Regions from separate parts of the Streptomyces sp. URMC 123 genome, predicted to be linked through region 2. Evidence: riboswitches for the same ligand, from Rfam matches in the RefSeq annotation. Region 2 holds a riboswitch; each other region holds the start of a gene.

Region 1 (3,265 bases), on a different contig from region 2:
CGAGGCCCAGGACGGCCTTTTCCAGGGGGTGGCGGCGGCGCCAGCGACTGCTGTGCGCCGCCGCGTCGATGGGCAGCACGGTGTCGTCGCCGTTCCGCCGCGGATCACGGCCGCGGGGCGGCGGCGCCGCTCCCGGCCGGTCGGCCCGGCTCGGCGCCCGACTCCCGGGCCTCCGGCTCGGCAGCCCTCCCGGAAGCCCCGGAAGCCCCCGCAGTCCCGGAAGCCGGTGCGGGTGAGGCCGCCGAGGCCGCCGCAGCAGTCGGGGCCGCCACCGACCGGGCCACCGCCTGGGCCTCGCCCTGCCGACGGCCCTTGCGCAGCCCGAAGTAGTACGCCAGTACCCCCGCGCCGATGGCGGCCTGCAGGGCGAACAGCGCCGACTCCACCTCACCGGACGGCGGCTCGTACAGCGGCGAGAACCACGGCTCGTAGTCCGGCTTCAGCTCCGTGATGGCGGCCTCCGCCTGCGCGTCCGCACCGGCGAACGGCTCCTCCTTGTGGTCCCCCATGCCGAGGGCCAGCGGAAGCACCGCCAGGGCCGCCACGATCGCCAGCAGCAGGATGTTGATCTTCGCGTTGCGGCTCATCGGACCACGGCCTCCTTCGTGTCACCGGCGTCGCCCGCGTCACCCGCGTCGGTGCCGCCCGCGCTGGTGCCGCCCTTGCTGCTGCCGTCCGCGTCGCCGTTGCCCGCGTCGGTGTCGCCCGCGTCGGCGCTGCCCGAGCCGCCGGCCCGGCCGCGCCGCGCGAAGAGCCCGAGCCGGGTCAGTTCGCCCTTGCTGGACTGGATCAGCAGCCGCACCACCAGCACCGTCAGCAGACCCTCGCTGATCGCCAGCGGGATCTGGGTCACGGCGAAGATGCCGCCGAACTTGGCGAGCGCGCCGAGGAAGCCGCTGCTCGGGTCGGGGAACGCGAGCGCGAGCTGGACGCTGGTGACGCAGTAGGTGACCAGGTCCGCCACGAACGCGCCACCGAACACGCCGACCATCAGCGGCGCGTCGACACGGCGCAACAGCCGGTAGACGGCGTAACCGGCCCAGGGGCCCACGATCGCCATGGAGAAGACGTTCGCGCCCAGGGTGGTGAGCCCGCCGTGCGCCAGCAACAGGGCCTGGAACAGCAGGGTGATGGTGCCCAGCACGGCCATGATGGGCGGCCTGAACAGCATCGCGCCCAGACCCGTACCGGTCGGATGGGAACAGCTGCCCGTCACCGACGGGATCTTCAGGGCGGAGAGGACGAACGTGAAAGCGCCGGAGGCTCCGAGCAGCAGGGTGCTCTCGGGGTGGGCCTTGACCTCACGGGTGAGGGCCCGGACGCCGTGGACTACGAACGGGGCTGACGCGGCGCCCCAGGCGACCGCGTGCAGTGGGGGCAGATACCCCTCGGCTATATGCATGGGTGGGAAGACCTCTCCAGCACCTCGTGGATGGACAACGCGCCCTGGCCGGTCTCCTGGCTGACGGGTCATGCCGCCCGGTTCTCCGCCTTCCCAGCCGTGGCGCGGTTTCCCGTGCCCGACCAGTGGCTCCCCTGGGTGGGGGTGGAGTCGAACTTCCCGATCACAGTGGCGAGGGCCGCACCGGCATCACACCGGTTTCCCGTTCACCAAGGCGGTGTGACATTAGTGGTCAGGGGCAAGGTAGGACAACCCGCGCGCGGGTGTGAGCCCCGGCGCACAACTGCCGCGTACCCTGCTGCGACGCACCCACGCGGGGCTCGTGGGGGGACGGCTCGGGCGTACGCGCGCCCGCCCCCGGCGCGTGGCGCCGGCCCCCGCGCGCCGGGCCCCGCGCGGGCGCGCCGCGCCCCGGCGGGCGGTTCAGGGCTCGCCCACCCGAACCGCCGGCAGCCCCAGCCGGGCCGGCGTGTCGTCGTCGAACGCGTCGAGGAACGCGCCGAGAAAGTCCGTCAGATGCTCCAGGGAGCGGGCGGCGAACAGGACCGGCTGATAGCCGGAGATCTGGTACCGGGTCGCCGCCATCCGGGGAACGTCGAGTTCGTACACCTGGTTCCGCGCCATCTGGGCCAGCTCGCCGTACGAGGACAGCAGCGCCGCGCCGTACGCCTTGACCTCCCCGTTCTCGACCATGACGCCGTACTCGAGCGTGAACCAGTACAGATGGCTGATCAGCTCCAGCGCCTCGGCGGTCCGCACCCGCATGGCCGCCCGGCCGACCGTGCGGTAGAGGTCGGCGAAGCGGGGGTCCGACAGATGGATGCCATGGCCGAAAACGTCGTGGAGGACATCCGGCTCGGGGGTGTAGAGCGGCATCGCGGGATGGCGGACGAACTGTACGGCGTGGAAGTAGCCGCGCTCCATCGATCCGAGGAAGCGCTTGTTCTCCACGACCCCGCCGGCGAGGGTGAAGTCGAAGCCGGTCAGGGCGCGCAGCCGGGCACCGACCTCGCCGTGCTGCGGTACGTGGTCCGCGGGCACGGGCGCGCCCTCCCGCGCCTCCAGCACGGCCCGGCAGGCGTACGCCGGGTGCGCGACGGCCAGCGCGGCGTGGACCGTGCGCCAGGTCGCGTGCTCGGCCTCGGTGTACTCCACGTACGGGGACGGCTCGCCCACGCGGTGGCCGTGCGCCAGCCGCGCCAGCGCGTTCCGCCGCTCCAGATAGCGGATGTCACGCTGGCCGGGATGCTGCGCGGCCGGACCGAGCCGGCCATCGGGCGCCACCGGGGTACGCGTCCACACCCTTCCCATGACAGCACAGGGGCGGGGCTCCCGCAGGGGCAGCGGGTGACGTACGGGGCGCTCGACGCGACCCGGCTCAGGAAGCGGGCCGGCTCAGGAAGCGGGCCGGTCCGAGGGCTTGGCCCAGGGGCTGACGCCCAGCTTGCCCGTGGTGCCGATGTCCACGGGAGCGTCCGGGGTCACCGTCTGCCAGCCCTGCCCGTCGGCGGGCGCGACGCTCAGGTGCTTGCCGTTCACGGGCGCGCCGTAGCCCGTCACCGTGTTCCGCCAGACGATCCCCGCCACCGCCTTCTCGCCGGGCTGCAGGGTCACCTGCTGCGGGGCGGCGTCGAAGGAGGGGAGGACGGAAATGCCGAACGACCCCTTGCCGACCTTGACGTCGAGCGGCTTGCGGGCGTCGTCGAGGACGCGCAGCGGGGGGTAGCCCTTCACGGTGTACGGGGTGGTGCCGCGATTGACCAGCTCCAGGTTCATCACCCGCAGCCCCATGGCGGCATCGGACGACCCCGCCATGATCACGACGCCCGAGGCCGGGGTCGGCGACTCCCCGGGCGTCCCCGG
Region 2 (3,265 bases):
CACCAACGACGCGCAGAAGACCATGGGCGTGATCACCCTCGCGCTGGTCACCGGCGGCGTGCTCGTCCCGAACTCCGACCCGCCGATGTGGGTCATCGTCTCGGCCGGTGTGGCGATCGCCCTGGGCACCTACCTGGGCGGCTGGCGGATCATCCGCACCCTCGGCAAGGGGCTCACCGACATCCAGCCGCCGCAGGGCTTCGCCGCCCAGACCGGCGCCGCGACGGTCATCCTCGCCTCCTCGCACCTCGGCTTCGCGCTCTCCACCACGCAGGTCTGCTCCGGCTCGGTGATGGGCGCCGGCCTCGGCCGCAAGGGCGGCGTGGTCCGCTGGTCCACCGCCACCCGGATGATCATCGCCTGGGGCCTGACGCTGCCGGCCGCAGGACTGGTCGCGGGCGGCGCGGCGCTCCTCGCCCAGCAGGGTGACTGGGGTGTCACCACCGTCGCCGTCCTGGCCGTCATCGCCTGCGGTGCCATCTGGGCGGCCTCGCGCCGCAAGCCGGTCGACCACACCAACGTCAACGAGCTCGACGCCGAGCCCGACGGCGTGGTGACCGCGGCGATCAAGACCGTCGCCCCGCCGCCGGCCGGCGTGCTGACCGCCCCCGAGCCGGTGGGCGTCCTCCCCCACCAGACGACGGCCCCGGCCCCTGCGGCCGAGCGGGTCACGGCCTGACGGCCGCCCCCGGCACGACACGAGAAGCCAAGGAAGCAACCACATGAGCATCGACTGGGCAGCACTCGGCCAGGTCTTCGGCGTCAGCCTCATCGTGACCGTCGGCGTCGTCGGATTCTTCACCCTCGGAATCGTCGGCACCTCGCGCAAGACGCGGCCCGCCGGGCCGCAGGACTCCGCGCAGGCCTCGGCCCGGATGCATGTGCAGCCCGACGGCACGGTGGCGGTGTCCACCAGCCCGACCGCTGCGGCGCGCGCCGGCGCGTACGCCTGCTTCGCGCTGTGCGCGGCGGCCGTGGCCTACGGCATCTTTCTGATCGTCTCCTGACAGCGATCCCCTCTCACAGCCTCCGCCCCGCCGGATGGCGAAGCGCCGACCAGGACTTCGCCATCCGGCGGGGCGCGTTGTCGTCGTCGGGAAGGCCCGCGCGCCCTCCCCGCCCCAGGTCAAGGCAAGTTGACGGGCCTTCGCGGCCCATGGTGGACTGCCGGGGCCAAACGGCGGCAGGAGAGGAAGCCGGTGCGAATCCGGCGCGGTCCCGCCACTGTCACCGGGGAGCGATCCCCCACCGGAGCCACGGCCCGTACTGCGGGCTGGAAGGCCGGGGGAGATGCCGATCCGGGAGCCAGGAGACTCTCACCGCCGGTCACGTCGATCCAGGGCGCGGACCCTGAGTGAGGACACACCACCATGCCCGGCTGCCGTCGAACGCCCACCCCGATATCCCCGTTCCACCGAGGCACGACGGCGGTCTGACCGGATGCGTGCCGACCTCGCCACCTTCGCCGGCGGCGCGGCCCTCGGATTCATCGGTGACCTCCTCGTGGGTGACCCACGCCGCGGGCATCCCGTCGCCGCCTTCGGGCGGGCCGCGGGAGCCGTCGAGGGCTTGCTCTGGCGCGACCACCGCGCTGTCGGAGCCCTGCACACCGTTCTGTGCGCGGGCGGAGCCGCGGTTGCCGCGGGAGCGCTCTCGCGCGCCGTACGGCGCTCACCCGCCGCGTCGACCGTACTGACCGCCGCCGCCACCTGGGCCGTCCTCGGCGGGACGTCGCTGCGCCGTGAGGCCCGTGCCATCGGCGGGGCCCTGGCCGCGGGCGACATCGAGGTGGCGCGGGAGAGACTGCCGCACCTGTGCGGCCGCGACCCGCAGGCCCTCGACGGGCAGCAGATCGCCCGTGCCGTGGTCGAATCCGTGGCCGAGAACACCTCGGACGCCGTCGTGGGCGCCCTGGTGTGGGGCGCGGCGGCGGGCGTTCCCGGCCTGGTCGGCTTCCGCGCGGTCAACACGCTCGACGCCATGGTCGGCCACAAGTCCCCGCGGTACCGGCGCTTCGGCTGGGCCTCCGCCCGGCTTGACGACGCCGTGGGGTTCCCGGGGGCGCGGCTGACCGCCGTACTGACGGCCGTCGCCGGGCCGGACCCACGGGGCGCCTGGCGCGTGCTGCGCCGTGACGCGCGCAAGCACCCCAGTCCCAACGCGGGCCCCGTGGAAGCCGCCTTCGCGGGCGCGCTGGGCGTTCGGCTGGGCGGCACCCTCGCATACGCAGGGCGCGTGGAGCACCGCCCCGTACTGGGCGAGGGCAACCGTCCTGTGACCGTGGACGACATCGAGCGCGCCGTGCGGCTGGCGCGGCGGGTGAACGTACTGGCCCTCGGCGTGTGCGTCGGTGGCCGGCTGGCGTGGGGAGCGCTGCGGCGCGCGGGAAAGGGGCGGGCGTGAACGGCGGCAAAGGGCTGTTGATCGCCGGGACGACATCGGACGCCGGCAAGAGCGTCGTCACGGCGGGGATCTGCCGCTGGCTGACGCGCCGGGGTGTGAAGGTCGCCCCGTTCAAGGCACAGAACATGTCACTGAACTCGTTCGTGACGCGCGAGGGCGCGGAGATCGGGCGAGCGCAGGCCATGCAGGCGGCGGCGGCCCGGGTCGAACCCTCGGCGCTGATGAACCCCGTACTGCTCAAGCCGGGCAGCGACCGCAGCAGTCAGGTCGTGCTGCTGGGCAAGCCGGTCGGAGAACTGAGCGCGCGGGGTTACCACGCGGGGCGCCAGGAGCAGTTGCTGGGCACCGTACTGGAGTGTCTGGAGGAGCTGCGGAGCACGTACGACGCGGTGATCTGCGAGGGCGCGGGAAGCCCTGCCGAGATCAACCTCCGGCGCACCGACATCGTCAACATGGGCATCGCGCGGGCGGCCCGGCTGCCCGTACTGGTGGTCGGTGACATCGACCGGGGCGGCGTCTTCGCGTCCTTCTTCGGCACGACGGCCCTGCTCAGCCGCGAGGACCAGCCATTGGTGGCCGGATATCTGGTCAACAAGTTCCGCGGCGACGTCACCCTGCTGGAGCCCGGCCTCGACATGCTGTACGACCTCACGGGCCGGCGGACCTTCGGCGTCCTGCCGTACCAGCACGGCCTGGGCATCGACGAGGAGGACGGTCTGCGCGTATCGCTCCGGGGCACCGTGCGGGAGTCCACGGTCGCGCCTCCGCACGGCGAGGACGTGCTGAGGGTCGCGGTGGCCGCCGTGCCCCTCATGTCGAACTTCACGGACGTGGACGCGCTGGCCGCCGAGCCGGGCGTGGT
Region 3 (3,265 bases), on a different contig from region 2:
CGGGTGGGCCGGTTCATGCTCCAGGACACCCTGGGCAACCTCTACAAGCCCTTCAAGGACATCACCTGGAAGCCCGGCCTGTGGTTCGCCAGCGCGGTCGTCGTGGGCGCCTGGGGCTACTTCCTGTGGGTGGGCGTCCACGACCCCCTGGGCGGCATCAACCAGCTCTTCCCGCTCTTCGGCATCGCCAACCAGCTGCTCGCCGCGGTGGCGCTCGCCGTCTGCACCACCCTGCTGGTGAAGTCGGGGCGCCTCAAGTGGGCGTGGGTGACGGGCATCCCGCTGGTCTGGGACGCGGCGGTCACCCTCACCGCGAGCTGGCAGAAGGTCTTCTCCGACGACCCGCGCGTCGGCTTCTTCGCCCAGCGGGACAAGTACCAGGACGGCATCGAGGCGGGCAAGGTGCTGCCGCCCGCCAAGAACCTGGACGACATGCACACCGTGGTGACCAACTCCACGGTGGACGGGGTTCTCTCCGCCCTCTTCGCGCTCCTGATCCTGGTGGTGATCGCGGACGCCGCGCGCATGTGCGTCAAGGCCGTCCGGAACCCCGCCGCGGCGCCGCTCAAGGAGACGCCGTACGTAAAGTCCACGCTCGTCGCCCCGGCCGCGCTCTTCCCGACCCGGGAGGAGAAGGCCGAACTGGCCGCGGCGGGCGCGGGGAGCGAGGGCGGCACCGGCACCCGTACGGGGCACACGCCATGAGCGGGGACACCGTACTGCCGTCGGGCGGGAGGGTTCCGGGCCCTCGCACCGTACTGTCGTCGATCCGGAAGGCCGCCGGCCCTCGCACCGTACTGTCGTCGATCCGGAGGGCCGCCGCCCGGTTCCGCTGGTTCTGGCGCGAGGCGTCCGGCGAGGCCGCGTACGACCGTTATGTCGCCCACGCGCGCGCCCGAGACCCACGCGCGGACGTCCTCGGTCGGCGCGAGTTCGAGCGCCGCCGGATGGACGCCCGGGAGGCCGATCCACGCGAGGGCTTCCGCTGCTGCTGACCGAAAAAGACACGGTCGACCGTTCGCACCCGGGCCGCCGCTCCCTCTCTGAAGGGGCGGCGCCCCTTCCCCGTTGCAAACCGCACGCCCGGCCGAGCACGCAGCCCACGACACAACATCTGGTGCCGCACCTGACCCACGACACAAGATGTATGCTCGTGCTCGCTGTCGCCGCAGGGGAATCCGGTGGGAATCCGGAACTGTCCCGCAACGGTGTGGAAGTGCATGTTTTGCGCACCCAAGTCCGAGGACCTGCCGACAGTCACGCCCGGATCGACCGACCGGGCGTCGTGACGTCCGGGCCTCGCGGGTTGGGCCGGTGGACGCTGTGTGGCGAGAACGCGCCCGTTCCCCAGGAACGCCGTGCCCTGTGCCGTCAGCGCTCCCCGCACCCCCACGCGGCCCCCAGCCGAGCGAGGGAGAGCACCACGTGACCATCGCGCCCGCCGATCCTGTTTCAGACGCGTCCGCGGCACAGCACGCGTCCGACCGGAGCGCCGACGGTCCCGGGACCGCGCTGCTGCGCACCCTGACCGACCTCACCGCCGATCTGCCCTCGACGGACCCCGGGCGGGTCGCCGCGGCCGCGCTGCGGGGCCGGCACGCCGGCTCCGACGAGGCGGAGCTGCGGTCGCTCGCCACCGAGGCCGCGGCCGGTCTGATCTCCGAGGACCCGGAGTACTCCCGGCTCGCCGCCCGGCTGCTCTCCCGCGCCATCGCCGACGAGGCCGCCGGCCAGGGCGCGGTGTCCTTCTCCGCCTCGGTGGCCGTCGGCCACCGCGAGGGCCTGATCGCCGACGGCACGGCCGCGTTCGTGCGGCAGCACGCCCGGCGGCTCGACGCCCTGGTGGACGAGGCGCTGGCGGGCGGCGCCGACGACCGCTTCGGCTACTTCGGCCTGCGCACCCTGCACAGCCGCTATCTGCTGCGCCACCCCATCACCCGGCAGGTCATCGAGACCCCGCAGCACTTCATGCTGCGCGTCGCCGCCGGCCTGGCCGAGGACGACAGCGACCGCGCCGTGGACGAGGTGGCCGCGCTCTACGGGCTGATGAGCCGGCTGGACTACCTGCCCTCCTCCCCCACCCTCTTCAACTCCGGCACCCGTCACCCGCAGATGTCCTCCTGCTATCTGCTGGACTCGCCGCTGGACGAGCTGGACTCGATCTACGACCGCTACCACCAGGTCGCCCGGCTCTCCAAGCACGCCGGCGGCATCGGCCTGCCGTACACCCGCATCCGCTCCCGCGGCTCGCTCATCCGCGGCACCAACGGTCACTCGAACGGCATCGTCCCCTTCCTGCGCACCCTCGACTCCTCGGTCGCCGCGGTCAACCAGGGCGGCCGCCGCAAGGGCGCCGCCTGTGTCTACCTGGAGACCTGGCACGCCGACATCGAGGAGTTCCTGGAGCTGCGCGACAACACCGGTGAGGAGGCGCGGCGCACCCACAACCTGAACCTCGCCCACTGGATTCCGGACGAGTTCATGCGCCGGGTCGACGCCGACACCGACTGGTCGCTGTTCTCGCCCGCCGATGTGCCGCACCTGGTCGACCTGTGGGGCGCGGAGTTCGACGCCGCCTACCGCGAGGCCGAGGCGCAGGGCCTGGCCCGCAGGACGATCCCGGCGCGCCAGCTGTACGCCCGCATGATGCGCACCCTCGCGCAGACCGGCAACGGCTGGATGACGTTCAAGGACGCCGCGAACCGTACGGCGAACCAGACCGCCGAGCCCGGCAACGTGGTCCACTCCTCGAACCTCTGCACCGAGATCCTGGAGGTCACCAACGACGGCGAGACGGCCGTCTGCAACCTCGGCTCGGTCAACCTGGGTGCCCATGTGCGGCCCGGGGAGCACTCGCTGGACGAGGCCATCGACTGGGAGCGGCTGGACGCCACCGTGCGGACCGCCGTCACCTTCCTCGACCGCGTCGTGGACATCAACTTCTACCCGACCGAGCAGGCCGCGCGGTCCAACGCCAAGTGGCGCCCCGTCGGCCTGGGCGCGATGGGCCTCCAGGACGTCTTCTTCCAGCTCCGGCTGCCGTTCGACTCGCCCGAGGCCGCCCGGCTCTCCACCCTCATCGCCGAGCGGATCATGCTCGCGGCGTACGAGGCCTCCTGCGACCTCGCCGAGCGCCACGGGCCCCACCCGGCCTGGTCCGCCACCCGCGCCGCGCGCGGTGTGCTCCACCCCGACCACTACGGCGTGGAGCAGCGCTGGACGGACCGCTGGACGGCGCTGCGTGCCCGTATCGCCGCCACCGGGA

What was found. A riboswitch is a leader RNA that binds a small molecule or an ion and turns the genes downstream of it on or off. The one in region 2 is predicted to bind cobalamin.
Region 1: another riboswitch for cobalamin. It lies ahead of ACSNOD_RS19665 (energy-coupling factor ABC transporter permease); the one in region 2 lies ahead of ACSNOD_RS02900 (cobalamin biosynthesis protein).
Region 3: another riboswitch for cobalamin. It lies ahead of ACSNOD_RS00135 (ribonucleoside-diphosphate reductase subunit alpha); the one in region 2 lies ahead of ACSNOD_RS02900 (cobalamin biosynthesis protein).

What each region holds. Positions count from the first base shown of each region.
Region 1 covers NZ_JBPQTV010000172.1:2,764-6,028, forward strand. The annotation lists gene cbiQ (cobalt ECF transporter T component CbiQ) at 1-79, opposite strand, end outside; gene ACSNOD_RS19660 (energy-coupling factor ABC transporter substrate-binding protein) at 105-587, opposite strand; gene ACSNOD_RS19665 (energy-coupling factor ABC transporter permease) at 584-1,402, opposite strand; cobalamin riboswitch at 1,432-1,631, opposite strand; gene ACSNOD_RS19670 (phenylalanine 4-monooxygenase) at 1,826-2,713, opposite strand; gene ACSNOD_RS19675 (DUF4232 domain-containing protein) at 2,798-3,217, opposite strand; gene ACSNOD_RS19680 (hypothetical protein) at 3,216-3,265, shown strand, end outside.
Region 2 covers NZ_JBPQTV010000010.1:18,014-21,278, reverse strand. The annotation lists gene ACSNOD_RS02910 (anion permease) at 1-679, shown strand, start outside; gene ACSNOD_RS02905 (hypothetical protein) at 723-1,007, shown strand; cobalamin riboswitch at 1,191-1,315, shown strand; gene ACSNOD_RS02900 (cobalamin biosynthesis protein) at 1,441-2,403, shown strand; gene ACSNOD_RS02895 (cobyric acid synthase) at 2,400-3,265, shown strand, end outside.
Region 3 covers NZ_JBPQTV010000001.1:27,290-30,554, forward strand. The annotation lists gene ACSNOD_RS00125 (carbon starvation CstA family protein) at 1-705, shown strand, start outside; gene ACSNOD_RS00130 (YbdD/YjiX family protein) at 798-995, shown strand; cobalamin riboswitch at 1,148-1,269, shown strand; gene ACSNOD_RS00135 (ribonucleoside-diphosphate reductase subunit alpha) at 1,426-3,265, shown strand, end outside.